3 regions of the Solibacillus sp. iso_87 genome follow, and region 1 is predicted to be linked to each of the others. Evidence: riboswitches for the same ligand, from Rfam matches in the RefSeq annotation. Region 1 holds a riboswitch; each other region holds the start of a gene.
What was found. Region 1 has a riboswitch for thiamine pyrophosphate ahead of thiT (energy-coupled thiamine transporter ThiT). Riboswitches for the same ligand answer to the same signal wherever they lie in the genome.
Positions count from the first base shown of each region.

Region 2: it holds a riboswitch for thiamine pyrophosphate, as region 1 does, so the genes downstream of both, thiW (energy coupling factor transporter S component ThiW) here and thiT (energy-coupled thiamine transporter ThiT) in region 1, are expected to answer to the same signal.
Region 3: it holds a riboswitch for thiamine pyrophosphate, as region 1 does, so the genes downstream of both, tenA (thiaminase II) here and thiT (energy-coupled thiamine transporter ThiT) in region 1, are expected to answer to the same signal.

Region 1 is NZ_CM149656.1:3,403,100-3,414,248, reverse strand. It holds gene AC0VXV_RS17495 (ABC transporter ATP-binding protein) at 1-751, shown strand, start outside; gene AC0VXV_RS17490 (exonuclease SbcCD subunit D) at 847-2,010, shown strand; gene AC0VXV_RS17485 (AAA family ATPase) at 2,013-5,066, shown strand; gene AC0VXV_RS17480 (hypothetical protein) at 5,117-5,248, opposite strand; gene AC0VXV_RS17475 (magnetosome magnetite crystal formation protein family) at 5,317-5,649, opposite strand; TPP riboswitch at 5,766-5,874, shown strand; gene thiT (energy-coupled thiamine transporter ThiT) at 6,096-6,662, shown strand; gene map (type I methionyl aminopeptidase) at 6,852-7,604, shown strand; gene AC0VXV_RS17460 (polyphosphate kinase 2 family protein) at 7,776-8,618, shown strand; gene AC0VXV_RS17455 (GNAT family N-acetyltransferase) at 8,692-9,252, shown strand; gene AC0VXV_RS17450 (beta-class carbonic anhydrase) at 9,303-9,872, opposite strand; gene AC0VXV_RS17445 (hypothetical protein) at 10,036-10,236, opposite strand; gene AC0VXV_RS17440 (aminopeptidase) at 10,401-11,149, opposite strand, start outside.
Region 2 is NZ_CM149656.1:3,073,414-3,084,562, reverse strand. It holds gene AC0VXV_RS15795 (HEAT repeat domain-containing protein) at 1-409, opposite strand, end outside; gene AC0VXV_RS15790 (SDR family NAD(P)-dependent oxidoreductase) at 849-1,586, shown strand; gene AC0VXV_RS15785 (glycerate kinase) at 1,747-2,013, shown strand; gene AC0VXV_RS15780 (glycerate kinase) at 1,956-2,144, shown strand; gene AC0VXV_RS15775 (SLC13 family permease) at 2,098-2,379, shown strand; gene AC0VXV_RS15770 (transporter substrate-binding domain-containing protein) at 2,650-3,450, shown strand; gene AC0VXV_RS15765 (amino acid ABC transporter permease) at 3,513-4,172, shown strand; gene AC0VXV_RS15760 (amino acid ABC transporter ATP-binding protein) at 4,209-4,949, shown strand; gene AC0VXV_RS15755 (S-ribosylhomocysteine lyase) at 4,965-5,435, shown strand; gene AC0VXV_RS15750 (SRPBCC family protein) at 5,577-6,074, shown strand; gene AC0VXV_RS15745 (VOC family protein) at 6,194-6,592, shown strand; gene thiW (energy coupling factor transporter S component ThiW) at 6,812-7,318, opposite strand; TPP riboswitch at 7,410-7,499, opposite strand; gene AC0VXV_RS15735 (cupin domain-containing protein) at 7,620-8,192, opposite strand; gene AC0VXV_RS15730 (methyl-accepting chemotaxis protein) at 8,625-10,343, opposite strand; gene AC0VXV_RS15725 (alanine/glycine:cation symporter family protein) at 10,750-11,149, opposite strand, start outside.
Region 3 is NZ_CM149656.1:2,626,058-2,637,206, reverse strand. It holds gene AC0VXV_RS13380 (hypothetical protein) at 1-126, opposite strand, end outside; gene AC0VXV_RS13375 (hypothetical protein) at 260-463, shown strand; gene AC0VXV_RS13370 (cell wall hydrolase) at 539-979, opposite strand; gene AC0VXV_RS13365 (LysM peptidoglycan-binding domain-containing protein) at 1,183-2,439, shown strand; gene AC0VXV_RS13360 (NAD(P)H-dependent flavin oxidoreductase) at 2,573-3,553, shown strand; TPP riboswitch at 3,710-3,808, shown strand; TPP riboswitch at 3,875-3,973, shown strand; gene tenA (thiaminase II) at 4,049-4,738, shown strand; gene thiM (hydroxyethylthiazole kinase) at 4,719-5,462, shown strand; gene thiD (bifunctional hydroxymethylpyrimidine kinase/phosphomethylpyrimidine kinase) at 5,459-6,271, shown strand; gene thiE (thiamine phosphate synthase) at 6,255-6,872, shown strand; gene AC0VXV_RS13335 (bifunctional 2',3'-cyclic-nucleotide 2'-phosphodiesterase/3'-nucleotidase) at 6,998-9,361, shown strand; gene AC0VXV_RS13330 (glycine betaine ABC transporter substrate-binding protein) at 9,568-10,476, shown strand; gene AC0VXV_RS13325 (EAL domain-containing protein) at 10,533-11,149, opposite strand, start outside.

The DNA.
Region 1 (11,149 bases):
AATGCGTAAATTCCGCAAAGATCTGCAAATCATTTTTCAGGACCCGTATGCGTCGATCAATCCGCGTCAGACAGTTGCAAGTGTGCTGAACGAAGCAATGCATATTCAAAATGTACTGCCGTCAAATCAGCGACGTGCCCGTATCGAACAACTGCTTGAAACTGTTGGATTACGACCATACCAGGCAGACCGTTACCCACATGAATTCTCTGGTGGTCAACGTCAGCGTATCGGTATTGCCCGTGCATTATCGGTTGATCCAAAACTGATTATTTGTGATGAAGCTGTATCGGCACTGGACGTTTCGATTCAGGCGCAAGTGCTGAACTTACTGGAAGAGCTGCAAAATGAATATGGATTAACTTATTTATTCATCTCGCATGACCTAGGGGTAGTACGTCATATTTCGGATCGTATTATCGTAATGTATTTAGGGAAAATTGTAGAGATTGCCGATAAAACAAGCCTTTTCGAAAACCCCCAGCATCCTTATACGAAAGCATTATTATCAGCGATTCCTGTACCTGATCCGGATGCTGTAAAAAATCGTATTGTTTTAAAAGGTGATGTACCGTCACCTATCGATCCACCACAAGGCTGCCGATTCCATACACGCTGTCCATTTGCGACAGATAAGTGCAGAACGGAAGAACCTGTTTTGCGTACATCTTCTATTATGAAGAATACGCATGAAGCGGCATGCCACTACATGGAAGAAATTTCAGCCGGCAAAATGGCTGTAAAGCAGTAAGTATCGACCGCATCGTACGAACGAATATTCGTACGATGTGGTTTTTTTATTTTCCCTCATGTACACTTAGAGTTAAAAGATAGGAGGCGGTATTCATGAAAATTTTTCACACAGCAGATTGGCATTTAGGAAAAATAGTACAAGGTGTATCGATGACGAAAGACCAGCAATTTGTGCTTAAACAGTTTATCGAAGAAATTAGAAAAGAAAAGCCGGATGTCATTATTATAGCCGGAGATTTGTATGATCGGTCAGTACCACCGACAGATGCGATCCAACTTTTAAATAAAACATTGAAAGAAATTTTAGTCGATGAAAAAACGCCGATTTTAGCAATCGCTGGAAATCATGATAGCGCTACACGTTTAAATTTTGGCAGTGAATTTATGAAGGCGAGCGGTTTACATATCGTCGGTCATTTAGAACTGAATATCGATCCAGTTATTATGCATGATGAATACGGGGACGTTCATTTTTATTTAGTTCCTTTTGCAGAGCCGTCAATTGTACGGGCAGTATTTGACGATCAATCCATTACATCGCATGAAGCGGCGATGGCAAAAATCATTGACCAGATTAAGCAGACAATGGATTATACGAAACGCAATGTTATAATCGGTCACGCCTTCATTACAAAAGACGGGATGCCGGAGCCGAATACAAGTGACTCTGAACGTAAATTGACGATTGGCGGGACGGAATGTATCAGCTCAGCATTATTCGAACCGTTCTGTTATACAGCATTAGGACATTTACATCAGGCCCACTTTGTTGCAAACGAGAAAATTCAATATTCCGGATCGCCACTTAAGTATTCAGAATCTGAAGTGACACATAATAAGGGATTTTTGATTGTTGATTTAAAAGAAGACGGAACAGTGGCGATTGAAAAAAGACTGCTTACACCAATACGGGACATGCGTGTGGTGACGGGAATGCTTGAGGATATATTGCAGCATAAAGTAAATGACGATTATGTATTTGTTAAATTACAGGATGAACATTATGTGAAAGGTGCTGCCGAACTTGTCCGCACTGTTTATCCGAATGCTTTGCATATTGAACGAACGGTTGTGTATGAACAGCTTGAACAGCATGCGACAACAATGAACCGTGTTCAAATGGATGATTCGGAGCTGTTTGAACTATTTTACACGGAAATGACAGGCAAGCCTTTAAGTGATGAAATTAAAGAGATTTATACTGATGTATTAGAGCAGCTAATCGAAAATGAACGTGAAAAACAGGAGGTGCTGTAACGATGAAACCAATCAAATTATCGATGACAGCATTTGGACCGTATCATCAAAAAGAAGTTATTGATTTTACAAAACTCCATGAGCATGGAATTTTTGTCGTTTCCGGTGCAACGGGGGCGGGGAAAACGACTATTTTCGATGCGATTACGTTTGCACTTTATGATTCTGGAAGTGGAGAGGATCGGGAAAAGTCGCTGTTTTTACGCAGTGATTTTGCGGATGAAACGATTGATACGGAAGTCGAACTTGAATTTGAAGTTCACGGTCGCCTTTACCGTATTTGGCGGAAGTTTGGTCATGACGGTGCAAGTGCAAAGCGCGAATTTTTTGAGATTACGGATGGAGTCATTGTACCCGCTGTTGAAAAGTTTCAAGTGAAGCTCATTCAGTCGAAAGTTGAAGAACTGATTGGCTTAACACAGTCCCAATTTAATCAAATCGTCATGCTGCCGCAAGGGGAATTTCAAAAGCTCCTCACATCGGAATCAAAGCATAAAGAGGAGATTTTCCGGAAAATATTCAAAACGGAACGCTTCACGAAAATGGTGGAACTGCTGAAAGAGAAAAAGAATATTGCTGAAAAACATTTTGAACAAGCAAAGATGCAACAGGACAATACAATTCATGAAATCCGGTCCCGACTCCCTCATAGAGAATCGGAATTGTTTTCATCGCTGAACAATGATGTCATTAATCTGTATCAAGTAAAGAGTGCCTTGCTGACAGAACAGCAATATTATGAAGATCAATGTACTGCATTAAAAGGGGAATATGATTTTTCAAAAAATGAATTAAAAAAGTTAGTTAAAACAATAAATGAACAAAGACTGTTAAATGAGCGGATTGAAAAGTTTTTAATGCGGAAAGCGCGGCTCGAAGAATTACTGCAGCAAAAGGATAAAATACAAGCAGAACAGCAGAAACTTGTACTTGCCAAAAAGGCTAATCAAATTGAACCTTTAGAGCGTGAATATGAGAAGGTAAAACGGCAGCTTGAACAAGCAGAAGTCTCCTTACAAAAAGCAAAGACTGACTATGAACGTGCGCAGGCACAACTTCAGCAGGCGACAAATCATTATCAGGAGAAAAAGCGGCAAGAACCATTGTTAGATAACTATACAAAATCGATTTCGCAGCTTGAACAACTTGTTCCGATCTATCAATCGATTAATACACAGCGGGAAAATGTTTCAAAGCTTGCAGAAAACCAAAAAAACGCCAAGCAATTATTTGATAAGCTGCAAAACGAAGCATCCTCTTTAAAAGAAAAACATCAACAGCAGCAAGCCATTATAAATGAGCTGGAAGATGCGACCATTACATACCATGATACGTATGAAGTACATGCTGCATTAACACGGAAAATTGAAATGGTAAAAGAAGTGGCTGCATTACAGATGAATGTGGAAGCTTTAGTGAAACAGCTTGCAGATAAGAAACAAATTACTGATGAAACACAACAGAAGCTGCAAAACATGGAGCAGCAAATACGCAGCAATCAGGCAGCCTTTCTAGTGGCATCATTACAGCACGGGGAAGCATGTCCTGTATGTGGGAGCACAGAGCACCCAGCCATTCATAACAGCGAAGCGGTTGTCATTGATGAAAATGTGTTGGCACAGCTGCGTCAGGAAGGTGATAGGGCGATGCAAAGCTTTTATCAGGTCAATTCGCAATTAGATGTGGAAAAGGCAACATTGGAACAGAAAAGAAGTGCGCTTCAGTCACTTGAAGCTGAGCTTTCACAACTACATGAGTATGAACAGCAATTGGCCGTACTGACTGCGCAGTTGACAAAGCAAAAACAGCAGCAGGCCCAGCTTATCAATGAAAAGAAAACGATGGCACAGCTTTCAGAAAACAAAGAAGTGTTGCAAGGTCGCATTGAAAAAGGGCAGCAATATGTAATCGATATTGATAAACAATATGCGCAGGAAAAAGGGAAGCTTGAGCAAAGTGAGCAATCATTATTGCCTCAGTTTTCTAGATTGGATGAAGTAACACAAGAATTGGCAAGCCAGCAGCAAAAACATCACCATTTAAAAATTGCGATTCAAAATGCACTTGAAGCGATGCAAAAAATCCAATTAGATGAAAAAACTTGTGAAGTGAACCATCTACATGCGAAGAATCTTGTAACAGAAAAACAGCAGGAATATACTTTAGCTCGAAAAGTATTTGAGTCAGCATTGCTGCAGGAAGGTTTCGACTTAGAAACGTATAAAACTGCGTTATTGCCTTTAAATGTACAGCAGCAAATTCAGGATGCGGTTGAAGCGTACAAGCAAAATGTTCATACATTATCTGTTCAAATTGCTGAGGAAGAACCTTTGCTTGAAGGAAAAGAACGAGCTGATTTAACGGCATGTGAGCAACAGATTCATGAGCTGAATGAGCAGATTGAGGCAAAGTACTCAAAAATGACACTGATCCAGTCCTATGTGGAGCAATGTGAGGAGACGCGCGATAGACTTGACCAATCCGCACAGCAGATCGAAAGCTATAAAGCGAAACTGATGCAAGTTGAACATGTTTATAATTTAATTCGCGGTCAAAATGATGCGAAAATTTCATTTGAGCGGTTTGTACAAATCGGCTATTTGGAAAAAGTGACCCATGCGGCAAATGAACGTTTGCGTGTCCTATCAAATGGCCAATACTTCCTGAAATCTACAGGAAGGAAAGAAGGAAATGCCCAAAGCGGACTCAGCATCGATGTATATGACAGCCATACAGGGCAAACGCGGGATGTAAAAACACTGTCCGGCGGTGAAAAATTTAATGCATCACTTTCATTAGCATTAGGAATGGCCGATGTTATTCAAAGTGTTCAAGGAAGTGTGCATATCGATACGATGTTTATTGATGAAGGCTTCGGTACTTTAGATGAGGAAGCGTTAAGAAGGGCAATCGATATATTGATCGATCTTCAACAAACAGGCCGCTTAATCGGCGTCATCTCCCATGTGGCCGAACTAAAAGCAGCAATGCCGGCTATTTTACAAGTGCAAAAGCTAAAAGAAGGCTACAGTAAAACGGAGATCATTATTAAATAAGAAAAAACACATTTCCCTCCAGTAAAAGTGGGAAATGTGTTTTTTTTGCATTAACGTTTTGGAGTTCGTCGTGTAGTTGCTGGTTGGGGTGTAGATTTTTTGTTGTCCATCATTTTTTTTATGATAGGATACACGATTGGTCCATATTTAATTGCTGTTTTAATAAGTTTATTTAATTTCATTAGTAAACACTCCTTAACGAATACATTTCGTATAAAAAATATACCCAAAGAACAAGCTTTCATAAACATTAACGTAAAACTTTAATCGCTTGAGCTAGATTCCATATCGCCAGGATGAACGTAATAACAACTAAAAGAATAAATCCGATAAAATGCGAACTAATAAAAAAATCCTGAATGCTCAAGGTCAAAGTATCGTTCCAGGAAAGAACGGAAGTGAAAAAGTAAATAATGTACAGAATCCCTAACAGTATCGGTATGAGTTGTGTAATAAAAGCTTTTTTAGAATGGCCTTTAACTGCATTATCTTTCGTAACAATAAATATAATTAACGGTAAAATAAACGGTGCAAAATAAAAGCTTAAATAGCTCAGTGCACTTAAACCTTTCGATTGATCCATTATTTATCACTCCTTCGTATCTATTATATGTAATTCTAGTACGTTTCAAAATAATAGCTGTTGAAAGTTGTAAAAATATTCGTTACAATGAGCATGTTCAAACAATAAAAAATTAGATGTACCACAAGGGGTGCCGAGAAAGTCGGCTGAGATTGTGCACGGGATTGCACTGACTCTTTGAACCTGTAAGTTAGCACTTGCGTAGGGATGTGGATAGAATCCGACTGTTCAAACGATAGTCAGGCTTTTGTCCTGACTATCGTTTTTTACTTTTTCTAAAAACCTTCTGAAAAAGTAAAAGCCTCCGGCGGATGTCATGGATTCGGATATGAGTTCTTTACGCGAGCGTAAAGCCGAATCCCGACGCAATTACGCTAATGCGTAATTGATTTCTATTCTATCCCTCTTCACTTTTGTTACATCGGATAAAAGAAAGGGGAATTGTTATGGACAGAATGAAATTATTGATGATGGTGGAGATAGCGATATTTGCTGCCATCGGACTTGTGTTGGATCAAGTATCATTTAAAATGTGGGCACAAGGCGGGTCAATCAGCTTTGTTATGGTACCGATCATGTTAATGGCTATTCGTTGGGGGTTAACGGCAGGACTTGCAACAGGTTTGCTGATCGGCGTTATGCAAATGATGTTCGGTGCTTACATTGTACACTGGCTTCAGGCAATTTTAGATTATGGTCTTGCCTTTACAGTAGTAGGATTAGCGGCAATTGTAAGAAAGCCATTATTAGAGGCTGCACAATCGTTCAATAAAGTAAAAATGGCACTTTATATCGTCATCGGGGCCCTTATAGGTGGTGCTTTAAGATTTGTTTCGCACTTGCTTGCAGGTGTCGTGTTCTTTAAAGAATATGCAGGCGATGATAATGTATGGGCCTATTCAATTATTTACAACAGTACTTATATGGTACCTGCTACAATACTTACGGCAATTATCGCAGTTATTTTATTCACTTCTGCACCCCGATTACTGCAAAAAGTAAAAACAACATAGCGAATAGAAAACTCAAGGCTTGCAGCGAGAAATACAATTCCCGCTGCAAGTTTTTTCTTTTTTATATAGTAGAAAGTCGTACTAAATTAGTAATAAACCGGTAAATTTTAAAATCCTTGAACAATTACAACCGATTTTAAGTATGCTATAGTTAAGGGTAGACATTGTTTAAGAGGAAGGAAGTTACACATGATTGTTACTACTCAAGAAGAAATACAGGCGTTTAAAAAAATTGGACGCATTTGTGCTGAAATTCGTGAGGCGATGAAAGCTGCGACAGTACCTGGCGTGACAACGAAAGAATTAGATGAAATTGCAGGCCGTATGTTTGCGGAAGCAGGCGCGGTTTCAGGTCCTAAAGGCGAATATGATTTTCCGGGATATACATGCATTTCAGTAAATCACGAAGTTGCACATGGTATTCCAGGTAACAAGGTTATTCAGGAAGGCGATATCGTAAACATTGATGTTTCGGGCTCTTTAAACGGGTATTTTGCAGATACAGGTATTTCATTTGTCGTTGGTGAAGGTTATGAAGAGAAAGAAAAACTTTGCACTGTAGCAAAATCAGCATTTGATCGTGCAATGACAAAGGTTAAAGCAGGTTCAAAATTAAATCAAATCGGTAAAGCTGTAGAGCGTGAAGCACGGGATCACGGGTTGACAGTAATTATGAACTTAACTGGTCATGGCTTAGGTAAATCATTACACGAAGAGCCAAACCATGTATTGAACTATTATGATGCTTGGGATACAACAATCATGAAAGAAGGCATGGTGTTGGCAGTAGAGCCGTTTATTTCGGCAAAGGCTGAGCATATCGTAGAATCAGGTGACGGCTGGACATTCATTACACCGGACAAATCATTAGTTGCCCAAATCGAACATTCGATTATCGTAACTAAAGACAAACCGATCATTTTAACAACATTAGAAGACTAAGTTATAAACGTGGGTGCATACATAAGTGCACCCGCGTTTTTTGTTCTATCAAAACATGGTCCCAACATAAAATAATCAAATGATTCAAATAAATGACTGCAACAATTACCAATTCCATACACTTTCAAGTAAAATATACATAAATAAATGGAGTAGGGGAGGCAGCACTATTTGAAAAAGCTAAAAGATGTGGATTTATCGCAAAAACTGGAGAAGGAAATCTATAAGAAGCAATTGAAAGCTTTGCAATACGAAATGCTAAATGCCCAGCAATTTTTATTCAACAATAAAATTGGCCTTATTATTGCATTTGAAGGTATGGATGCAGCAGGCAAAGGGGGAGCGATCAAGCGCCTAACAGAACGTATCGATCCGCGCGGGTTAATGGTATGGCCGATCTCTGCCCCACAGCCTCATGAAATGAGGTATCATTATATGCAACGTTTCTGGAGAAAGTTGCCGCAGCATGGCCAGATCGCAATTTTCGACCGTTCCTGGTATGGGCGGGTATTGGTGGAGCGCATAGAAGGGTTTGCTGAAGAAGCAGAGTGGAAACGCGCTTATGAAGAAATTAATAGCTTTGAGAAACAGCTGACAGATGAAGATTATATAATGATTAAATTTTGGATCCATATCGATTCGGATGAACAGCTTAAACGTTTTAATGAAAGAGCAGCCGATCCGTATAAATCATGGAAATTGACAGCTGAAGATTGGCGGAACCGTGATAAATTTAATTTATATTTTGAGGCAGCCGATGAAATGTTCGAAAAAACCGATTCGGAAAACGCTCCTTGGCACTTAATAGCAGGGAACGACAAAAACTACGCACGTGTTCAAGTACTAAAAGAAACAGTTGCCCATATAGAAAAAGAAGTTACAAAACGGGGCATGAAGCTTACAAACATTTTCGAAAAGGTTAAAGAAACAGTTGTAGATAAAGAGAAAACGGAATTTATAGATATAAAGCCAGAGCCTGTAAAATCAATAAAGAAAAAGTTGAAAAAACGGTAGGCAAGCTTTGAAATGAAATGAAGGTGGTTCAATGAAAAGCTTATTCAAGCTATTTCACAAGAAGGAGGGTCCAATGGTTCGACTTATTGGGCAACAATGTTCGCTTCGCACATTTACCCCGTCCGATGCGAAAGGGTTGGCAAAATTATTAAGAGACAATAAAATGTATTGGTCCGAATTTGAACCATTACATCGCGATGAATTTTACACAGAACAAGTACAGTATAATAAGATTTTGGAAAGCGTACATTTGCTGCAAACAAACCGGGAATTTTCTTTCGGAATTTTTTACAATGCGACAGGTCAATTAATCGGGCATATTTCACTCTATTCAATTAAACGTTTACCTTATTCAAGCGGTTTTATCGGCTATTCAATGGATGAGAATTTCACAGGTAGAGGAATTGTGACCGAAGCGGTACGTCTAGTTATGGAATTCGCTTTCATAACATTGAATCTTCACAGAATAGAGGCATATGTTGCACCACCAAATTCAGCTTCCATTCGAGTATTGGAAAAGTCGGGTTTTACAAGGGAAGGGTTATTGCGAGAGCTGTTGTATATAAACGGAAAATGGGTCGACCATTATATGTACGCCATTTTGCAGCGGGAATATAAAGGGACGACAATATAAAAAAGCGACAGTGTTCATTATGAAGAGCACTGTCGTTTATCATTTATTATTTATTTTTGGTCAACTGTGCCGTCCGTTACCAAATCCAGCTTTCCTGTTGCAGGATCGATAATAAGACCATGTACAGGAACACCTTTTGGCATTAGCGGATGTGTTCTAACTAAATCAACACTCTTTAATACGCTTGTTTCAACATCCCCAAAACCGCATAACCATTCTTTTAAATCAAATCGAGCGTAATTGATGACATCAATCGTTTCCTGTTTAATCCCTCGTTCAAGCATATGACCGATCATTACGTTCGGATCAACTGCACTCATCCCGCAGTCGTAGTGGCCGATAATATATACTTCATCCGCCTGTAATTCATAAACCGCTACAAGTAAACTACGCATAATCCCGCCGAATGGGTGATTTACGATTGCCCCTGCACTTTTTACAACTTTGACATCCCCATTGCGCAAATTCATTGCTTTAGGTAGTAATTCAACTAAACGTGTATCCATACAAGTTAAAACAACAATTTTTTTATCAGGATATTTTGTTGTAGCATACTGCTCATATTGTTTTTCATCTACGAATTTTCCGTTAAACTCTAAAATTGTTTGTAATGCAGACATTTGTTCTTCAAACCCCTTTCGATTCTTTTATATTTTAAAATATTTTTTAGATAATTCAAATAAATGCGCATTAATAAAGTTAAATTTCTACTAAATAGAGAGAAGTATAGCAAGAATCCGCTATCGAAAAAAACAACCACCTTTTAGAGTGGTTGTAAAAAACTTAATGATGATGGTGGCCATCCAATGATTTTTCGTTTGGCGCAAATGTGTTTGCCTTTGAATCTACTATAACAGAGTCGTGTGATTGTAAACCAATACGTAAATACATAATAAACATAAATAAGAATACAAGAAGTATTACCGTAAATCCTAACACTACCGTATAGTAGTCAGATAAGAACGGATAATGGTGATCAAACATTATAAAAACTCCTCTCTATTTTAGTGATAACAATCATTAACCAATTATAACCTAAAAAATTGGAACATTGTAGGGTAATTTAGTTAGTTAATGTAGAAAAAATTGTAAATATGGCGACATCTTAAAATTTTATTTATTGCTAAAAGACGGATTCTATCTTGCTATTAAAATGCCCAGTTCCCATTACGGAAAACTGGCTCAGCTTGTCCATTTGTAGTAATTCCGTCAATATTCATCTGTTCAGAGCCGATCATGAAATCGACATGTGTAATACTTTCATTTAAACCGTTTGCTTTTAACTCATCACGTGACATTGACTTTCCGCCTTCGATACAAAATGCATAAGCGCTGCCGATTGCCAAATGGTTAGATGCATTTTCATCGAATAATGTATTGTAAAATAAAATATTCGATTGTGAAATTGGAGAATGGAATGGAACAAGTGCTACTTCTCCTAAATAATGTGAGCCTTCATCTGTAGCAACAAGATTTTTTAACACTTCTTCACCTTGCTCGGCCTCTACTTTAACAATGCGCCCATTTTCAAATGTAAGTTTGAAGTTGTCGATAATATTACCGCCATAGCTTAATGGTTTTGTACTAGATACATACCCGTTTACACCATCTTTATGCGGTACTGTGAAAACTTCTTCAGTCGGCATATTTGCCATGAACTCTTCGCCTTTTTCGTTGATACTGCCTGCCCCGCACCACAAATGTCCTTTAGGAAGCTCAATCGTCAAGTCCGTCCCAGGAGCTGTATAATGCAATTTCGCATAGTTTTTATTGTTTAAGTAATCAACTTTTTCATGCAAGTTGTCATTATGCTGTGCCCAAGCTTCTACTGGGTTATCCAGATCCGCACGTGTCGCTTTAAAGATGGCATCCCATAATGCATCTAATTGCTTTTCTT
Region 2 (11,149 bases), 330 kb from region 1:
CGTCAAACTGTGCGCCTTTTTCGCCTTCATATGTGTTGTAAATATCGATACGCATTTTTTCCAATTTTACTTTGAAGTTTTCGTACGTGTGGTCCGCAGGCAAACTCTTCTTAATACGTTTGAAAATTTTGCGCAGGTCTTTGAACAATTCGCCTTTAGGTGCTTCCGACTGTTCCACTTGATGACCCATTTTCTTTAACTGTTTTGCCGCAGCATCACGAACTTTTGTTACTAAATCCGCTTTCGCAACATATTGCAAAATTTTAATCGATTCATCCGCTTTGATTTTCGCTAACTCCTGAACTGCTTCTAAACGTGCTTCCCAGTCTGCTGTACGATTTACGGCCTTCTTTAATTCACTGAAATTTTCAGGTAATTGTTGTGCTGATTCTTGATTTTGTTGACTCATTATTTTGTCTCCTTTGTCATTGCCTTACTAGCAATGATCCGCTCCATCTATTATAGCATGAAAGTGAGGCAATTACTCGTTCTACTAGATGTGCGGTCTCGATTGCAGAGAGGCTGATTTTCTAATAAAGCTCTCCATTGTTCTAATATCCCAAAATTGTTCTAATAAAAGTGAGAAGTTTAATATAAATCCTATTTTTTCTAATAAGTGCTCTAAATATTCAAATAAACCCCGTCAATGTTCTAATATCCAATACAACACTTCTAATATGTTCCCAAACTTTTCTAATAAAATCCCACCCCACAGTCAACAGGAAAAAAAGCGCCCGACTAACTAAGATCTTCTAATAAACCCCGCCCCGGCACAACCTCAAACACGAAATCTCAACCCATTTCAGTTACACTCTTACTAAGCAATTTACAAAGGAGGAATTCAACAAATGTTTCCAAACAAAACTGTTATCGTAACAGGGGCAGCGCAAGGAATCGGGCGCTCCGTAGCAACTCATTTTGCAAAAGCCGGTGCAAATGTTGTCATCGCAGATATCGAACATGACTTAGGTGTCCAGCTGGCTGGGGAACTCCAAAAAGAAGGGTACTCCGCAATCTTTGCAGAGACAGATGTGCGCAGTGAAGAGAGTGTACGTCAATTGATGGAAATGGTAGCAACCCGTTTTGGCGAGATCCATATTTTGATCAATAATGCAGGAAAAGGGAAATGGATTTCGCCGCTGGAATTATCGCTTGACGACTGGAATGACATCATCAATACGAATTTGCGCAGTGTCTTTTTATGTTCGCGTGAAGCGGCAAAACGGATGAACAGTGGCGGAGCGATCATCAATCTTGCTTCAACACGTGCAGTCATGTCCGAACCGAATTCAGAAAGCTATGCCGCAACAAAAGGCGGAATCCTTGCCCTGACACATGCATTGGCGAGTTCGTTCAGTGAGCTTAATATTACAGTGAACAGCATCTCGCCGGGCTGGATTGAAACAGGGGATTACAATGCCCTCAGACCGTCCGACCATAACCAGCATTTTTCAAACCGTGTTGGCAAACCGGATGATATTGCCCGCGCCTGTCTGTATTTAGCGAACCCGGAAAATAACTTTATTACCGGGACAGATCTGACAATCGATGGCGGAATGACGAAGAAAATGATTTATGAAGAATAGTAGATTGACCAAAATGGCGCGTTCCTGCAAGAAGGAACAGCGCCATTTTCTATTAAAAAAAGCACTCTCCGTTCTATCATCGTAATTTAATACAGTTCTCAGTATTTTCTAATTTTGGGATGGTACATTTACAACTAATAAATTTTGGAGGGATGTTGAAATGAAAATTGTAATCGTACCATCGGGGTTTAAGGAATGTTTGGACGCAGAGGATGTCGCGTTAGCAATGGAGCGTGGGGTAAGACGATTTGACCCGACCGTTGATTTGGAAGTAATGCCAATGATTGATGGTGGTGAAGGGTTCGTAAAGACGATTGTTCGTTTAAGATTGGCTGCGGAGATTCAGGTACATCGGACGGAGGTGCAGGGATGGCACAAGCATTGGGCATTCGGTTTTTGGACGAAAACAAGCAAATCATCCATGTGAACGGCGGGGGAGATTTGATGGCGGTAGAATCTATTGTAACGGAACACCTTGATCCACGGGTAAAGAACAGCAGGGTGGGTGGCGATGGCCCTCATTGCATTTATTATTTTAATGAATGCGGCAGAACCTGATTTATTGTACAACTCATTATTTGAGAAAGTCGTGTGGCTCATGATCGGCGCGTTTATTATCGGGGAGGCCGTTAAAAGAGCTGGACTTGCCGAGCGACTAACACTGTTCATCTTAAGTAAATCAAACAAAAAAGAGAATGTCGTGCTCGGGCTAAGTACGGTATTGTTTACATCGGCCTTCTTCATCCCTTCAACATCAGGGCGGGCAGCATTATCGGAACCTCATAAAGATTAGCGCCATTTTAATGCCCCTTTATATATTCATCATCATGCTGTTCTACTTTACTTTTTGGCAATGGACTGGCATGCAATTATAAAGTTAGTGTCAATTTTCCATTTGGGGAAATTGACACTTTTTTTCTGCATTTTGCACATTTTCTAGCTTTTATTAACTAATAGTTCTAAATTTAAACATTGTTCAGAAAATAAAGATTGTTTTTATTATTACCCTGTTATAATATAAAGCTTATTAAATAACTAGGAATTAACAGTGGAGGCATTTAGCATGAAAAAATTACTATCAATTGTTACATTATCAGCGCTTGTTTTAGCAGCATGTGGTGGTGACAAATCGGAAGAAAACGCAAGCGAGGCAAAAAATAAATTAGAGGAAATCCAGGCAGACGGAAAAATCCAAATCGGTCTTGAAGGAACATTCCCTCCATTTAGCTTCCATGATGAATCAGGAGCATTAACAGGCTTTGAATATGAGATTGCTGATCAAATCGCAAAAGACCTTGGTGTTGAAGCGGAATATGTTGAAACAAAATGGGATTCTTTAATTGCAGGTTTAGATACAGATAAATACGATTTCGTTATTAACAACGTATCGATTACAGATGAGCGTAAAGAAAAGTACGACTTCTCAACCCCATATATGAAATCAGAAGCGGTAGTTGCTGTACATACAGATAACACAGAAATTAAAGAGCCGGCTGACATGGACGGCAAAAAATCTTCACAAACAATTACAAGTAACTTTGCCCGGGATGCAGAAGCGCTTGGTGCAGAAGTTGTTGCTACAAATGATTTAATGAGTTCAATCGAGCTTGTTGTACAAGGCCGCGCAGATGGAACAATCCATGACCGCGTGACATTCCTGACATACTTGCAGGAACAGCCAGACACGAAGTTGAAAGTCCTGGACGGTGCGATCAATTCAACTGATATCGCATTAATCTTAAATAAAGAAAACGATGAATTCCGTGAGAAGTTAAATGAAATTATTAAAGAACGTACAGAAGACGGTACATTCGAAGCAATTTCGGAAAAATATTTCGGTGAAAATGTTATTTCAAACAACTAATGGAAAGGTCGTTTCGACGGCCTTTTTTACGTGGATTTAACTATAGAAAGGAGTGTTAGTGGATGAGTAGAGAAATGGATATTTTACTTAACTCGATCTGGCCGATTTTAAAAGCAGGACTTCTTGTTACCATTCCGCTATCGCTCATTGCCTTTGCCATAGCATTAGTCATCGCAGTCGTGACGGCACTGGCTAGAATCTCAAACTATAAAGTATTACGCTGGATTTTCGGTACTTACGTCTGGGTATTTCGTGGAACACCATTATTGGTGACATTGTTTATCGTATTCTTCGGTCTTCCGAAATTGGGGATTACTCTTGATGCATGGACAGCGGCTATTATTACATTCTCTCTGAATACGGGCGCCTATGCATCTGAATCGATTCGAGCTTCGATTTTGGCCATCCCAAAAGGACAATGGGAAGCAGCAGAATCTCTCGGTATGACGTATTGGCAAATGATGCGACGAGTTATCGCACCGCAGACTGTCCGAATTTCATTGCCTTCAGTAGCCAATGATTTTATCGATTTAGTGAAAGGCACATCCTTAGTTGCGAGTATCACACTGGCGGACTTATTCATGGTCGGGCAGCAAATTACCGCACGTACATATGAGCCGCTAATGATTTATTCACTTTGTGCGGTCATCTATTTAATCTTTATTAGTATATTGATGGTCATTCAAGGCCGCCTGGAAAAGTACGCATCGAAGTATGTATAAGAGTGTCAAGTGAAGCGCTAGAAGGGAGGGCTTATTATCGTACAATTTCAGCAAATGTCGAAGTTCTTTGGCGAGAACGAGGCATTGAAAAATATCAATTTAACATTTCATGAAGGCGAAACAACAGTTATTTTAGGTCCATCCGGTTCAGGGAAGTCAACGCTGTTACGCTGTATCAATTTATTGGAGCGACCTGAAAAAGGAATTTTGACAGTCGGCAACCAGACAGTTGAACTGAACAAGCCGATCTCTCAAAAGAACCTACTTTCAATTCGTCAAAATTCGGCGATGGTATTCCAAAGCTTTAATCTGTTTCCGCATATGAAGGTGCTTGAAAATGTGATGGAAGGGCCGGTTACCGTTTTAAGGAAAGATAAAGCGGCTGCAAGACAAAAGGCGCAGCAATTATTGAAGAAGGTTGGCCTGAGTCATAAAACAGATCAGTATCCTTCGCAACTATCCGGCGGGCAGCAGCAGCGTGTCGCCATTGCAAGAGCATTGGCAATGGAGCCGCAGTTTTTACTGTTCGATGAGCCGACGAGTGCACTGGATCCCGAGCTTGAGGGGGAAGTGCTGAAGGTGCTGAAGGATTTGGCGGAGGAAGGCAAGTCGATGATTATCGTAACGCATAACCTAAATTTCGCGCGTGAAGTGGCGGACCGGATTTTATTTCTGGAAAACGGCGAAATCGGCTATGACGGTGTAACCGAAAACTTCTTTACAGCGAACAACAACGAACGGATTCAACAATTTATAAAATCTATGCAATTTATCTAACTAGGGGGATTCAACATGCCAACAGAGAAAACAAATGTAGAGAGCTTTGATTTAGACCATACGAAAGTAGTGGCACCATACGTACGACTTGCCGGTACAAAAACAGGAGCGAAAGGCGACGTCGTAACAAAATACGATATCCGTTTTAAACAGCCGAACAAGGCACATATGGAAATGCCGTCATTACACTCTTTAGAGCACTTAATGGCAGATCGTATCCGCAATCATAGTGAGGATGTCGTTGATTTATCGCCAATGGGCTGCCAAACAGGCTTTTACCTGGCATTACTGAACTACAATGACTATGACGGAGTATTAACGATTATTGAAAATACGTTGAAAGATGTGCTGAAGGCAGAGTCAGTACCAGCATGTAATGAAGTACAATGCGGCTGGGCGGCAAGCCATAGCTTAGAAGGCGCAAAAGCATTGGCTGAAGAATTTTTAGCAGGCCGCGCTGAGTGGCATGTCGTTTTCGGAGAATAATTGATGAAGCAAGTCTCCTGTGAGGGTTTTCTCGCAGGAGACTATTTTATATGGGGAAGAATATTGGAGCAATTGGTTTAAATATTCTTGTAAATAGGTTATTAATAAACTAATAACAGAGTACCCAAAAGGAGAATATTGATGAACAATATCTCAACGACAAATTTAACGATGAAAAGAGAATTTAATGTAAAGCCTGAAAAAGTGTTTGATGCATGGCTGAATCCTTTCATGATGAAAAAGTGGTTCTTTACATTAGAAGGAACGAACAAGGTCGCACAAAATGACCCGAAAGTAGGGGGGACTTGGGAAATCGTAGACCACAGAAAGGGAGTGGACTACCGAGCAATCGGAGAGTACTTTGAAATCGATCCTTCTAAAAAAATCGTGTTCACTTTTAAAATGCCGCAATTCAGCGAGCTGGCAGATACGATTACAGTGGAGCTGAAGGAAATGGGGCAAGGCTGTGAAAGGACGTTTACCCAATTGATCCATGTTGAGAACGAAGAGAATTGGACAGATGCTGATACCGTAAAAGCCCTAGACGAAATGCGAGAAGGTACGGAACAAGGGTGGAATTTAATGTTCATGGGGCTGAAGGAATTAGTGGAGACAGGAAAAGTGAGCTATCAAGGTTAGAGTACGCAGAATGAAACATGATCAAAAAAGCATCTCCGGAACGAGGTGATGCCCTTTAAATTGTGGGAAGGAAAGTTCGCGAAATACTTGATTTTAGTGAAAGAAGGGGGAAGGTAACGATGAAAAGTGCAAAACCATTTTTAATGTTCCAAGGCGGCGTTGCAGAAGAAGCGATGAAATTCTATACATCCATTATGGCAGATACGAAAATTACGAGCATTGTCCGCTATGGTGCAAATGAAGGCGGAGACGAAGGAACAGTCATGCAAGCTACTTTTTCGATAAAAGGACAGGAATATATGTGCATTGACAGTAATTTAAAACATGAATTTGACTTCACGCCGTCATTCTCTATTTTTATTACATGTGATACGGAAGAAGAAATCGACGAACTTTATGAAAAATTGCTTGAAGGTGGTCATCCGCTAATGCCACTCGGTGATTACGGTTTCAGTAAAAAGTTCGGCTGGCTAAATGACCGTTTTGGCGTATCGTGGCAGTTAAATCTACCTAATTAAACTTTGCGTCGGGTGTATCAATTGGTGTGGCGCGATAGACCCGGCGCTCGTTTTCTAATAAAGGGCTTAGTTGTTCTAATATAGTCTGAAATCTTCTAATAAAAACGATATGCCAGTGCAAAAAACTCTCATAAAATCCGGTCCTGAGTTCAGTTCTAATAACCGCCTCAACTATTCTATAAAACCCTCTGACAAACTATACCATCTCAGATCATTCACTCACCCGGCATTCTGATAAAGCATCCCGCCAAATGCCCTGTTTCTTACCATGATCTTCAGCAAACCATAGCCTAAAAGCGCTCCTGCAAACGAACTCATCATAAATGCCGGGACAAAACCGAACAGCGCCGCTTCTTGTCCTAAAAATAAAATGGCAATCGGATAAGTAGCCATCGCACCGAGCAACCCTGTGCCGATCACTTCACCTACCGCTGCAAACGATAACTTCTTCGTTTTCGCAAATAGAAACGCGGCGAGAAGTGCACCAATCATACTTCCCGGATAAGCGAATAAACTACCTGTCCCCATCAAGTTTCTCAACGTCGACGTAAGAAACGCCTGTAATACCGCATACCATGGACCGAGCAGTACAGCCGATACGACATTGGCAAAGTGCTGAATCGGAAATATTTTGGCAAAACCTAATGGAATATACACCATACTGCTGAGAATCGTTGTAATCGCTGCGATAATCGCTGAGTATGTAAGCTTTCTCGTTTTATTCATTTCTACCTTCCTTTACAATAATTTTTTGCAACAAAAAAACCACTTTCAACTATAGAAAGTGGTATCGTAGCCTATACAAAAAAATAAAAATAGGGGGTCGACACTACTTTCCTACGCTAGTATTACCTAGATCAGGTGCAAAGGGTACTTCTCAGCCAAAAAGGCGCCCCTAGTAGTTTTCATATTCAATTACGAGCAGATTTTCTTCTGCCAATACTGGTTTAATTTCACAGTTATCATAACATGGCCATCTCAGTATGCAAATGGTTTTTTGTAATTTAATTCCTTTGACCGAGAAAAATTATTGCTGATACCCGCCGCCATAGTTGCCGGGCTGGGCATGTTGCCACGGATTTGGCGGACCGATGAAAGTATTTGGTCTGACAGGGGCAACTGCCTGCGTCCATAAATTTTCGTTCATTCCATATGTGTGGGCCATAATATTTGAAGGTGTCAGCTTGAGCAGATCAGAACCTAAAATGACTTCCGGTGTCGGAGCATTGAATATGGCGAGCAGATGCGTGTTGTTTTGCGTAGCGACTTCGTAATGCCACCACCCTTCAGGAACGTTCGCCACTTGACCGGGAGTAATCGGGAAATGCATAAGCTGTTTCGTAAACGGATTCAAGATCGAAACAACCGCACTTCCCGTAATACAGTAGACAAGTTCCGCCGCATTTTGATGGTAATGAGGCTCAATGACATTGTTGGCATTGAGATAAATATCGAGTAATGATACATTATCAAGCGTATTTAACTGGTTTATGCCCAATAGATTAATAAAATTATGCTGATCTTTAATGAATAATGGGTTTTTATTAACATCGAATGTAAACTGTGTATGCGGCGATGTGTAATCAATAGTCGGACTCAAAATTTCACCTCTTTTATTGTTGTAGTTAACGTATGCATTAATATATCTTTTCGTGCTTAGGCATATTCAGGAAAGCGCTGATCACTAAACTTTCATTTAAAAATACACATATAATGCATTAAAAATCTTGAAAATCAGCATACATAGTGGGACCCCACATATCCGGAGTGAAGCAATCCGGTTTAGGTCGAGAATTTGGATCACACTCATTTGCTGCGTATACAGAACTACAAGACCTGACTGTTCCAAAGAGCGGCGAATTGCCGTATTTTCCTGAATAACAGAAAAAGAAGACATAGGTAAAGGAAACTGAAACCTACGCCTTCTTTTTGTCATTCTGCCAAAGGGTCGTATTGACGCAAAAAAAGGAAATTGGACTATTTCTCTGTAGTTGAATGAGAAATAGTCCTAATAAGTGATTATCGTGTACTATTATTTATGGGTTTTAAAAGTGGCAACCAGCTCGTTTAATTCTTCCGCTAAATTTGCCAGTGCTTGTGTTGTTGCGGCTGTTTCTTCGCTTGCGGCGGCGACTTCTTCACTTGTGCCAGTAATGCTTTGTACCGCGTTCATTATATCATTGGACTGCGCGGATTGCTGAGAGCTTGCAGAGGCAATACTTTCAATCGAGTTCATCACATTGGCTGAATGGGAAGATTGCTTGGCACTCGCTGAAGCGATCTCCATTGTTTTTTCGTTTGCCTGTGTCATCATTTCTGCGATATGTGTAAAGGCTTGTTCAGTACGTTTTGTTGTTTCTACACCTTCAGCTACTGCAATGGCACTGAGGGAAGTATTTTTCTGGATGCCTTTAATAATAGAAGTGATTTCTTTTGTGGCTTCGCTGGATTGCTCTGCCAGTTTCCGTACTTCGTCTGCAACAACCGCAAAACCTTTTCCGTTTTCACCAGCCCGTGCTGCTTCAATAGCTGCATTTAATGCAAGCAGGTTTGTCTGACTTGCGATTGTATCGATTACTTTAATAATATCATCAATGCGAGCTGCATCTTTTTCGAGGAGTGCCATCTGCGTACTGATACTTTCCATACCCTGAATTGATTCCTGTACGACTTTACTGCCGTCTTTGGCTGTAGTCGTAAGTTTCTCGGTCAATACGGCTGTATCATTCGTGTTTTCCGCTACGGCATTAATGGCCGTATTTAACTCTCCGAACAATTCCCTCATCGTTTGCGCATCATGTTCCTGACTATGTGCGCCTTTTACAATCTCTTTAAACAGTTCGTTAATTTTTTGTGAATCATTTGCCTGTGTTGATGCACTGCCAGCCACTTCCTCGGTTGTGGCAGATATTTCCTGAGCAGAAGCAGAAACACTCTCTGCTGACTGAAGGATACCTTCTACGGTCCTACGTAGATTGTTTACCATCTTATTCACTGAACGGGCCAAATCACCAACTTCATCTTTTGAATGAATTGTAGTGCTTGCTGTTAAATCTCCATTTGCGACTGTCTCAACCAGTTCGGATACTTCTTTTAATGGTTTCGAAATAAGTCTGGAAATGACCGCACCCAGCCCAATGTTGACTAGAACAGATAGACCGATAAGTATTATAGTAAATGTTCTTGAAGAACTATATATTTCGTCTGACTCTTGATCCGTAGCGTCAGCTAAACTGATATTCAGATTGATCAGCTCATTGATATAACCCTGAACTGCATTTCCGGATTCATTAAATTCCTGAGCCATTTTTAAATAGTTGTCAATATTATTTGCGTAAGCATAATTAACGGCTGTCTCGTATAAAGACAAATATTCGTCGAATTCAGGATGAAATTGATCAAGAATGACTTGTTCTTCCGGAGTAATTTCACCATCTTCGTATTCCACTATATTATTCTTTATATCTTGAATAATCTGCAACCGTATATCATTAAATGTATCTTTTTGTTCTTCTGTTTGCGCAACGAAGACCATGTCGCGGATCTGGACACGAAGGCGTTGGTAATCTGTTTCCACTGTCCCCAGGTCAGTTATTGGTAGAACACGTTCGTCGTACATAATACCTATTTGTTCTTCCATTTTATTCAAATTAATCAAACCAGTTATTCCCACTGCACCTAAAACGATGTTCATGAAAAGAAACGTAATGATCAACTTGACAGATGTTTTTAAATCTTTAAACCATTTCATCCTGTTACCTCTGCTCTCTTGATAATATTAAAATACATAATTTATTACAGAATTTATAGGAATACGACGAATTTTATTGTTTAAAAATAATTTAAGTGTACACCATATAATTTCATGCCAACTTTAGTATTATACACACTGTTGTTATGATAAAAAAGTACTATTTTAGAAAAAATAAAAAAATAAAAAAGTTACAGTGATTTTAAACAAAGTATTAAAACAAGGTTTACACATTCAGAATTGTAGATAAGGTTAAGATTTTACTTTAGCTCTGTACACTAGGAGGAACCTCCTCGGAGTCGGTCCGTAAAATGGAGTCATATATAGAGGATGGAAATGGGGAATTAGAAGCAATAACATAGAAGCTGACCATAACCGATACATTTGGCGATGGTCAGCCTAATACTTATTCAGAAAACGGATTCGGTACTGGTTGCAGACGCTCTTGGACTTTCTTCGCAACGACCGTTTTTCCTTTTGAAGGAACGGTATTTGGTATCGAAGATCTTGCTTCGAGGTCTTCCCAGAAGTCCGCGTTTTTAATCCCTAACACTAACGGGTTGAACGTTGGGTTAAGCCCCAAGCGTTTTTGCGTATCGTAATCTTTCAGTGCTATTAAAGCAGTTTTAGAAAGAAGTACAATTGTAATAACGTTTACCCAGCCGAGCATCCCGACACCTAAATCGGTAATCGCCCAAATTAGTGTAGCCGAATTCACTGCACCGAAAATAACCATACCTAGAAGGCAGATGCGGGCAGTATGCGTAATGACTTTGCCTGCTTTGCCGATATTCAACATTTCTTTA
Region 3 (11,149 bases), 780 kb from region 1:
ATGGAGTTCCGTTAGCTCGTTTGCAATTTCTTCCCTTACTTTGTTAGGTGCAATTTTCATGTTTTTTGGTGTTTGCGGTAATGATTGTTTATTCGTTCCTTTACTCTTACTATCGTCTCTGCCCATTTTTATGCTCCTTTCAATTTTGATTCCTTCTTAATATGGCTTTCCAGCAATTTTTCATTACAAAAATCGAGTCAGCCTCAAAAAGCATAAAACATCCTAACCTGAGCACATTAAGTCAGTAGGAGGTGATGAAATGAGTAAAAACAGCAAAGAAACGATGAATACGCGAACACATAATCCTTTTTCTACTTATAAAGAACTGCACCGAAATACAACAAGTCATAACCGGAATCCGGAAGATAATACAGCGGAATTTGCGGAAGAATTCGATTCGAAATTAAAAAATAAAAACAATAAAACAAACCATGATAAAAACCAGCAGTCAAATAAAAAATAGCTGATAAAGTAATGATAAAAGCCTTGTCACATAATTTGTGCAAGGCTATTTTATATATTTGGGCAGTAAATACAGTTAGCCCTGATAAACACTGTCACATGTACCACCTATCGGTTCATAAAAGCAATGCTGTTTAAATTGACCTGTAAATGGTTGATCGTACCATGTTGGAGGACAAGGACCATATGGGTTGAAATACCAAAGTGCATACTTCGCTGGATGGTCTCGCCAATAGTCCAGCGTCTGTCTTGCTAGTCTTCTTTCAGTCTCTCTGGCCCTTTGATAAAACATGTTTCCTTTTTGTACTGCCTCAAAAGAATAGTTATTGCCCTGTACTTGGAAAATAACCTGCTCGATTGTTCTTACATCATTAAAATCCAGGCATGTGGCAATAGCTCGGTTCACAATTACATTACCTACGTACAACATCCCTTGTTTTCCTTCGCCTTCCGCTTCGGCCCGCATCATTCGAGCCATTAAATCGACATCGGAATCCCGGTATTTTACTCTTGGCATTTTTTCACCTCACAACTATAGTATGAAACAGTTAACCTGGTTGCGCATATGAATAAATGAAATCACTTAAAAATTGTTTCTTGTTATTACTTATGTATTTCTAACCTATCTTTCCGCATTAACACGGGATATAGTTCATAAATTAGTACATAGGAAAAGGAGGACGGACAATTCAAATTCATGTTGTACAACCGGGAGAATCATTGTGGGCAATTGCACAAGCTTATGGAACAACAGTGCAAAGTATAGTGGAAGCCAACCAAATTCCAGAGCCGGCTCGGTTAGTTGTCGGGCAAGCATTGGTCGTTCCACTGAAAGGTCAATATTATATTGTACAGCCAGGCGATAGTTTATGGTCAATTGGTCAACGTTTTCAGGTGAATTATTTAACGCTCGCTCAAGCAAATGGCTTAAATCCGGATGCATTGCTAATGATCGGAACATCATTGTATATACCGGAACCATCCAAAAGGTCAGCAGAAATTTTGGCATATGTAGAACCAAGGGGTGATGAAATAAACGAAATGCTGCTGGATCAAGTTCGTGAGGCGAGTCCATATTTAACTTACTTAGCTGTATTCAGTTATGAAGCGAGGCGGGATGGTTCATTAAAAGCACCGACAATAAACCCATTACCAGAGATCGCTGAACAAAATAATACAAGTATAGCAATGGCGATTACTAATCTCGAAGATTATCAGTTTAGCGCTGAGCTTGCACGTGATATTTTCCAAAGTGTCGCTGTCCAGAACTTGCTGCTGGACAATATCATTGCAGAAGCAAAACGTATCGGAAATATTTCGGATATCCACTTTGATTTTGAACGTATATCGGGCGATCAGAGAGAAGCCTACAATAATTTCCTTCGAAGAGCTGTAGAGCGTTTGCATGCAGAAGGGTATACAGTTTCTACTGCATTGGCACCAAAAACGAGAGCCGATCAGCCGGGTGAATGGTTTATGGGGCATGACTATAAAGCTCATGGCGAAATAGTGGATTTTGTTATGCTGATGACATACGAATGGGGATATTCTGCTGGTCCTCCAATGGCCGTTTCTCCGCTGCCGCAAGTCGAGCAAGTAGTACAATATGCTTTAACAGAAGTTCCTGCGAGTAAAATTTTACTGGGACAAAATTTGTATGGCTACGATTGGACATTACCCTTTGTACAAGGAGGAGATTATGCAGAAGCAATAAGCCCTCAACGTGCAATTGAAGTGGCAAAACGTTATAATGCGGCTATCCAATTTGACTATACTGCACAGGCCCCGTACTTTAATTACTATGATGAGCAAGGCCGTTCACATATTGTCTGGTTTGAGGACGCACGTTCCATTCAGGCGAAGTTTGATTTAGTAAAGCGCTTGAATTTGCGCGGTGTTGGTTATTGGAAATTAGGATTGCCATTCCCGCAAAACTGGCAGCTCATCGGGGCTAATTTTAATGTGGTGAAGAAATAGAAAAAGCAAAATTGACGGTCAGATGAAATGGAAAACAATTCATCTGACTTTTTTGATTGTTATCCATTTAAGAAGGAGATTTGGTTGATACTGATGAAGTATTAGTAGTAGTTGAATAAAAGGGGGATTATTGATGGGGAATGTTCCGGAAATTTTACAAAATTTACGTATCCCAGTAATAGGGGCACCGTTGTTTATTATTAGCAATCCAAAATTGGTCATTGCACAATGTAAGGCAGGAATTGTAGGGTCGATGCCAGCGCTGAACGCAAGGCCGGCAAGACAGTTGGATGAATGGTTAGCTGAAATTACAGAGGAGTTGGCAAGCTATAATGCCAAAAATCCGGATCGGCGGGCAGCGCCATTTGCAATTAACCAGATTGTCCATAAAACAAATGACCGGCTGGAACAGGATATGGAGCTTTGTGTGAAATATAAAGTCCCGATTATTATTACCTCACTTGGGGCACGCGAAGAAGTTTTTGAGGCAGCACATAGTTATGGAGGCATAGTTTTTCATGATGTTATCAACAATTACTTTGCCAAAAAAGCGATTCAAAAAGGTGCGGACGGTATCATTGCAGTAGCAGCAGGTGCAGGAGGCCATGCCGGTCAGCAGAGTCCATTTGCGCTTGTACAGGAAATCCGTGAATGGTTTGACGGTCCATTAGCTTTATCAGGATCAATCGCACGAGGCCATTCACTATTGGCTGCACAGGCGATGGGAGCTGATTTCGGTTATATTGGTTCACCGTTTATCGCGACTGAAGAAGCCTTTGCTCGTCAAGAATATAAACAGATGATTGTGGATAGTACCGCAGAAGATATTGTTTACAGCAATTTATTTACAGGAATCCATGGAAATTATTTGAAAGGTTCTATCATGAATGCGGGGATGGATCCGAATAATCTAAAAGAAAGTGATCCTTCTGCAATGAACTTCAACGATAATACGGCAAAAGCCTGGAAAGATATTTGGGGAAGCGGGCAAGGAATTGGTGCAATTAAAGAGATTAGTTCAACACAGCAATATGTTGTTAAATTGGCTGAAGAATATACACAGGCTTATCATGAACTGACTGGTAAAAAATCGGCAGTAGCCCATTTACAATAGCTAATAGCAATTGTGAAAAACAAAAATGCTATTTTTTTCTGAGCGCTAAAAATTGATTTACATTCCGGGACGCTTTCTGCGGGCGTAGGAGTAATTTCGTAATTTTTGAATTCACTTGCCCGGTTTGAATTAATTTGTTACACTCTGGATAATTAAATGCATTTGCGGGGGGACACAGCAGTGTTGAGAAGGTTAAAACCTGACCCTTAGAACCTGGCCGTTAATACGGACGTAGGGAGCAAAGTACACGCTATACATATGTACTTACTTTGGCTCCGCGTATCCTTAACGTGGAGTCTTTCTTTTGCAAATATACAAGCATTTGATTTGCGGGGGGACACAGTAGTGTTGAGAAGGTTAAAACCTGACCCTTGGAACCTGGCCGTTAATACGGACGTAGGGAGCAAAGAAAAGTGGTACTTACACTTTTTGGGGACGTCTCTCTATATTGAGGCGTCTTTTTTGTGCTTCCGCCAACAAAAAGGAGGAGTAACAATGGGATTTTGTGAAAAGGTAAGGAAAGAAACGGATTTTTATTGGGAGGCTAGCTTCTATCATCCTTTTGTACAAGGGATTGCAGATGGGAGTTTACCGCTGGAGAAGTTTAAGTTTTATATGCTGCAGGATGCATATTATTTAAAACATTATACGAAAGTCCTTGCTCTTGCAGCTGCAAAAGCTACAACAGATGATGATGTACAATATTTTCTGCAAACAGCAAAATTTATTCATGACGCAGAGCTGGAATTACACCGGACAACGTTTAAAGAATTAGGTGTGACAGCGGAGGATTTGGAACAATTCGAACCGGCTCCAGCAGCCTATAACTATGTAAGCCATATGTACAATGCAGTGCATAACGGAGATGTAGCAGAAGCATTTGCGGCAATTTTACCTTGCCCATGGCTGTATCAGGAAATAGGGCAAAGGTTAAAAGATGCATGCCCCAATGTCCCCCTTTATGAACAGTGGATTGCACTATATGCGTCCGAGGAGATGCTTCAAAATATTGAAATACAAAAATCGATGCTGGATCGATATGCGAAAGAACAACCGGCAAAGCTAAAAGTATTGCAGGAACATTTTAAGAAAAGCTGTTATTACGAATGGATGTTCTGGGAGATGCCTTGGACGAAGCAAAGCTGGGAACAAGGGGTGTATATCAATGAGCCTGCAAGCAATTAATAAAAATCAGCCGTTAGTACATTGCATTACAAATTATGTCGTCGCAAATTTTACAGCGAATGGTTTGCTTGCGGTGGGTGCTTCACCAGTCATGGCGGATGCGATAGAAGAAGTGGGAGAAATGGCTGCTCAGTCAAATGCATTACTTTTAAATATGGGTACTTTGAATGAACGGACAGTAGCATCGATGAAGCAAGCTGGACTGAGCGCAAATAAGCATCGTACTCCGGTTGTTCTGGATCCAGTAGGGGTAGGGGCAACGAAGTTTCGAGTTGAGATAGCACGACAACTGCTCGATCTTCTAAAGATTGATGTAATCCGCTGCAATATGGGAGAACTTGCGGCTCTTGCGGGAGCGGATTGGACTTCCAAAGGTGTTGATAGCGGCAAGGGGGATATAGATGTTGCAGCGACTGCCAAACAGCTTGCTAATAACTATCGATCTATTGTAATCGTAACAGGAGAACAAGATGTTATTACGGATGGGGAAAGAGTTGAATTCGTAACGGGTGGTCATGAAAAAGTGACAAAAATGACGGGGAGCGGCTGCCTACTAAGTGCCCTTTGTGCTGCGGTGCTGGCAAACAGTAAAGAACCGTTTAATGATTTACAAATTCTGCTCAATGAATATAAACAGGCAAGTGCCAATTCTGTGGCAGCTATAGGAACTTTCCATAAAAATTTCTTGAATGAACTAGAAAATTTAGCGGAGGGACGACAATGATTACATGTACAATTGCAGGCTCGGATAGCGGTGGCGGTGCAGGCATCCAAGCAGACTTAAAAACGTTTCAGGAACTACGTGTATTTGGCACATCTGTCATTACCGCACTAACCGCACAAAATACGGAAGGAGTGCATGGGATTTTTCCGACAACGGCCGATTTCGTGCAAGCTCAGTTAAAAGCGGTACTTCAAGATTTTGAGATAAAGGCGATTAAAACAGGGATGCTGTTTAGTGCAGAAATTATCGAAGCTATTGTCGCCTTACTAAAAGACACAGAAATTCCGCTAATCGTTGATCCAGTCATGATTGCAAAAGGTGGTGCCAGTTTACTAGAGCAGGAGGCTACAACAGCCCTTAAGGAAAAGTTATTGCCGCTTGCAACTGTTTGTACACCGAACATTCCGGAAGCGGAAATCCTGACTGGGTATACAATTCAAACTGAGAAAGATATCAATTTAGCGGCGCAGCATCTATTAAGTCTAGGGCTGGAATGTGTTGTCATTAAGGGTGGTCACTTAAACAGTAAGCATGCGACAGATACGGTTTTCATTCGCGGGGAGCAACCATTTAAAATGAAAACCGAGAGAGTGGATACGAAGCACACCCATGGAACAGGATGTACATTTTCGGCAGCAATCACGGCGGAGATGGCAAAAGGAAGATCGACAGAGGCAGCCATTATAGAAGCAAAAAAATATGTGCAGCTGGCAATTCGTCATCCGCTTAATATTGGTCACGGGTTTGGCCCGACAAATCATTTCGCCTATCATGAACAGCGGGGGGTGTGTAATGTCCATGTCTTTTGATTTAAATAAATACTTTGTTATGGGAACAATCAATTGTAAACGCGACCCGCTGCTTGTTTTAGAAGAAGCGCTACAGGCAGGAATTACTATGTTCCAGCTGAGGGAAAAAGGGAAAAATGCTTTAAAAGGGGATGAGTATATTAAATTTGCCCGTCAATGCCAAAAGCTGTGCCAAATATATAAAATACCATTCATTATCAATGATGATGTCGAACTTGCATTAACATTAGATGCAGATGGAATTCATGTAGGACAGGAAGACACCGAGGTAGAAAAATTTAGATCTTTTGCGAAAAATAAAATCGTCGGAGTATCGGTTCATACAATGGAACAACTGGAATTGGCCATGGCAAATGGGGCAGATTATGCGGGGATTGGTCCAATTTATGAAACTTCCACAAAAGATGATGCGAGAGCACCAGTAGGGCTGACGTTATTGGAAGATGCCAAATCTCAGTTTCCTAAATTCCCGATTGTAGCAATTGGGGGAATCTCCACTGAAAATAGTTTCATTGTGAGACAAACGGGAGTAAATGGAGTAGCAGTTATTTCTGCTATTAGTCATAGTAATAATATAAAAGAAACTGTAAATATACTCTAAGTTAAAAATTGTCATAAAAATACTATTTATATAGAAGAAGCCTGTACCAATATACTCTTTTCTACTATTCTGGCAATTTAGTATGATAGTTCTGTTATACACTACAGAATATGGGAGTGAAAGAAATGTTGAAAAAACTATCTGCTTCAGCCTTAACGCTAACACTTTTAGCAAGTGGCATGTCAGCAGTTTCAGCGGCACCAACATCTACGAATGAAGATATGACACGTGGAGAATTTGTGAAGGCCGTAATTGATGCATTGGGTGTAGAGGTCGGCACTGGGGAGACTGTAAAATTCCAGGATGTACCTGATTCACTTAAACCGTATATTGAAAAAGCGGTAGAATTAAAGCTAATTAAAGGTAAAACTCCAACTAAATTTGCACCAAATGAAAAACTAACGCGCACACATGCTTTCCTTATTGCGGCAAGAGGATTACAAGATGAGGAAACATATTCTGAAAAGGTATTGGATCAGTTTAAAGATGCAAACAAAATTGGACAAGGCAATCGCCAGGAAATGGCCAAAGCGGTAGCAACAGGATTACTGACAGGTTTTAATGACGGCACGATTCGTCCGAACGATTTTGTAACAAAAGCACAGATGCAAAAAATTCTTCAGCGCTTTTTGGAAGAATATAGCCCGGTGAAAGCAAATACGACGGTTTCTTTACGTATTTTAGGCACGACAGATATTCACACAAATATTGTGAATTATGACTATTACAAAGATACGCCAACGAACAGTTTAGGTTTGGCAAAAACTGCGCTACTAATCGAAAAGGCACGTGAGGAAAATCCAAATACAGTGCTGTTTGACAATGGAGATGCAATACAAGGAACACCACTTGGCTCATATATTCAGTCAGTAACGAAATTAAAAGACGGCGAAGTTCACCCATCGATTGCTGCAATGATCGCTCTTGATTATGATGTAGCGACATACGGTAACCACGAGTTCAACTACGGTTTGGAATTTATCGATGAAGTAACGGATGATGCTCCATTCCCTTATGTTAATGCCAATGTGCGCAATGCGGCGACAAAGGAATTAATGTATAAGCCATATGTTATGATTGAAAAAGATGTGGTTGATTCAAACGGTGAAAAAACGAAAATTAATATTGGGGTAACAGGTATTGTCCCACCTCAAATTTTGAAGTGGGACAAAGCAAATTTAGAAGGAAAAGTAACAGTTGATGATTCAGTAGAGGCTGTTAAAACAGTCGTTCCGCAAATGAAAGAAGCAGGAGCGGATGTTGTCGTAGTACTTTCACACTCTGGTATGGGGGATGCTACACATGAAAAAGGGGAAGAGGATGTATCGTATTTACTATCTACAATTGAAGATGTGGATGCAATCATTACTGGTCATGCCCATGGAGTGTTCCCTGGTAAAGTGGATAGCTCTATAACAAATGTGGATATTGAAAAAGGAACAATGAACGGCAAGCCGATTGTTATGGCTGGAAAATTCGGTAGTCATTTAGGGGTCATTGATCTAGAGCTAGAGAAAAAAGACGACGATTGGGATGTTACAACAGGTACTGGCGCGGTGCGTGAAATCGCAAAAGATAATGACACTGTCAGCACTGAAGTTGTAGAAAGTGTAAAAGAAGCACATGAAGGAACAATTAAGTATGTGCGTCAGGCAGTAGGTACAACAACAGCTAACATCCACAGTTACTTCTCGCAAGTGCAGGATGATCCTTCTATCCAAATTGTAACGGATGCACAATCAATTTATGTGAAAGAAAAGTTGAAAGGTACAGCGTATGAAAACCTTCCTGTCCTATCAGCGGGTGCACCATTCAAAGCAGGTACAAGAAGTGATCCTGAATACTATACATTTGTACCAAAAGGCGAGCTTGCAATTAAAAATGTAGCAGATTTATATTTATATGATAATACACTTGCTATGTTGAAAGTAACAGGTGCGGATGTGAAAGAATGGCTGGAAATGTCTGCTGGCCAATTCAACCAAATTGATGTAACAAAAGCAGATGAGCAGCAATTAATTAATGAAGAATACCGTTCATACAATTATGATGTTATTGACGGTGTGACGTATGAAATTGATGTAACAAAGCCGGCAAAATACGATGAAAACGGAAATGTAGTAAACGAACAAGCATCACGTATTTTCAATCTCCAATATAACGGAAAGCCAATTGATGCGGCACAGGAATTTATTGTAGCGACAAATAACTATCGTGCAAACGGTACATTCCCGGGTGTTCGTAATGCAACAGCGGTTGAAATTTATCCTGATGAAAACCGCCAAGCAATTATCGACTATATTTTAGCCGAAAAAACAATCGATCCGACAGCAGATGGTAACTGGAAATTCGCTCCGATTCCGGATAGCGTAAACGTTGTATTTGAATCTTCCAAAAAAGCAGTGGATGTTTTAGATGAAAACAGCGCTATTAAGTATATTGGAGACGGTACAGACGGTTTTGGCAAGTATGGTTTAAAAGCAAAATAATTATAAAAATGCCTGTAGGCGAAGAATTCATTTCTTCTGTCTGCAGGTTTTTTGTGTTTTGGAATTCCAGACACGGGTAAGAACGACGGACTTTACCGGGTTTTATTTATTTGTACCTACAGTTTGACAAAAGTAACAACTTGTAGTTAAAATGGGGTTGTCGCTTTTGGGAGTAGATAAATTTTGAAGATAGGGGATGAAATATTTTGATTCGATTTAAAACGTTAGGTTTAACTTTAGGGATGTCTGCCGCATTGTTATTAGCAGCATGCGGGGATGATACAGGCAGGAGTGATAATTCAAACAATGAAACTGCAAGTATAGGTGAAGAAGTAGATTATAAAATCATTGGGATAGAGCCTGGTGCGGGGATAACAGGTTTGTCACATGATACATTGGAACAATATGAGAATCTAGAAGGCTGGACATTACAGGAAAGCTCAACAGCCGGCATGATCGGGACGTTGGACCAAGCGATTCGCAATGAAGAACCTGTGATTGTTACTGGCTGGACACCTCATTGGATGTTTTCTGCTTATGACTTAAAATTTCTTGAAGATCCTAAAGGAGTTTTAGGAGGAGCGGAAAATATAAATACTGTTGTAAGAAAAGACCTTGAAAAGGATTTGCCGGATGTCTACACAGTGCTTGACCGATTCCACTGGGAAACGGAAGATATGGAAAAAGTCATGTATGATGCACAAAATGCAGATTTTGAAACTGCTGCAGCCGATTGGGTAGAAAAGAATGAAGATAAAGTAAATGAGTGGACACAAGATATTGCACAAGGCAATGGTGAAAAAGTGAAACTTGTTTCAGTACCATGGGATTCGGAAATTGCTTCTAGCAGCGTTGTTAAACTAGTGTTGGAGAATTTAGGCTATGAAGTAGAAGTAATCCCTGTAGACCCGGCAATTATGTTCCAGGCAATTGCAACAGGTGAAGGGGATGCTACTGTAGCACCGTGGTTACCTACAACTCATCAGTCATTCTACGAAAAACATAAAGATGATATCGTCGACTTAGGTGAAAATTTGAAAGGTACACAAAATGGTTTCGTTGTACCAGCATATATGGACATTGATTCGATTGAAGATTTAAAGCCAAAAGAATAATGAATGAAAAAAGACTATGTGCAGTAGTGGGAAACCACTTTGCACATAGCTTTTTCTTATCCAATAGAACGCTGTGGTTCAACGCTCGGTTTACCAAATAAATAGCCTTGGAAAAGCTCATAGCCGATTTGTTTTAGCCACTCAAAGTCTTCCTCAGTTTCAATTCCTTCAGCAAGTGGTGTAGCACCAATTTCAATCGCTTTCTTTAAAAACTGTTTAGCGGTATGTTGTTTTTCATGATCATTTTTTACACCTTGTACATACTTCATATCAAGCTTCATATAATGCGGATTCATGTCGGTGAGCATTTCCAGAGTGTTATACCCTTCTCCTACATCATCCAAAGCATATTGAAAACCCTTTTCGTTATAGTAATTCAAAATCGACTTTAAATGCTCAATATCATCGACCTGCTCTGATTCGACGACTTCAAAGACAAATTGACTCGGGTCAATTTGCAGAAGTTTAGCAAGCTTCACCGTTGACTGCAGACAATATTCAGGAGAATAAATCGATGTAGGAATGAAATTGATAAATGTTTTTTTCTTAAGCACGGCAGCGTATTTTACGGCAGCCATACGACATAATCGGTCCAATGCATACAAGCGCCCCCGTGTTTTTGCTGCTGTGAAAATTTCATTTGGGAATATAAGCGTTCCATCTTCACGGGTAA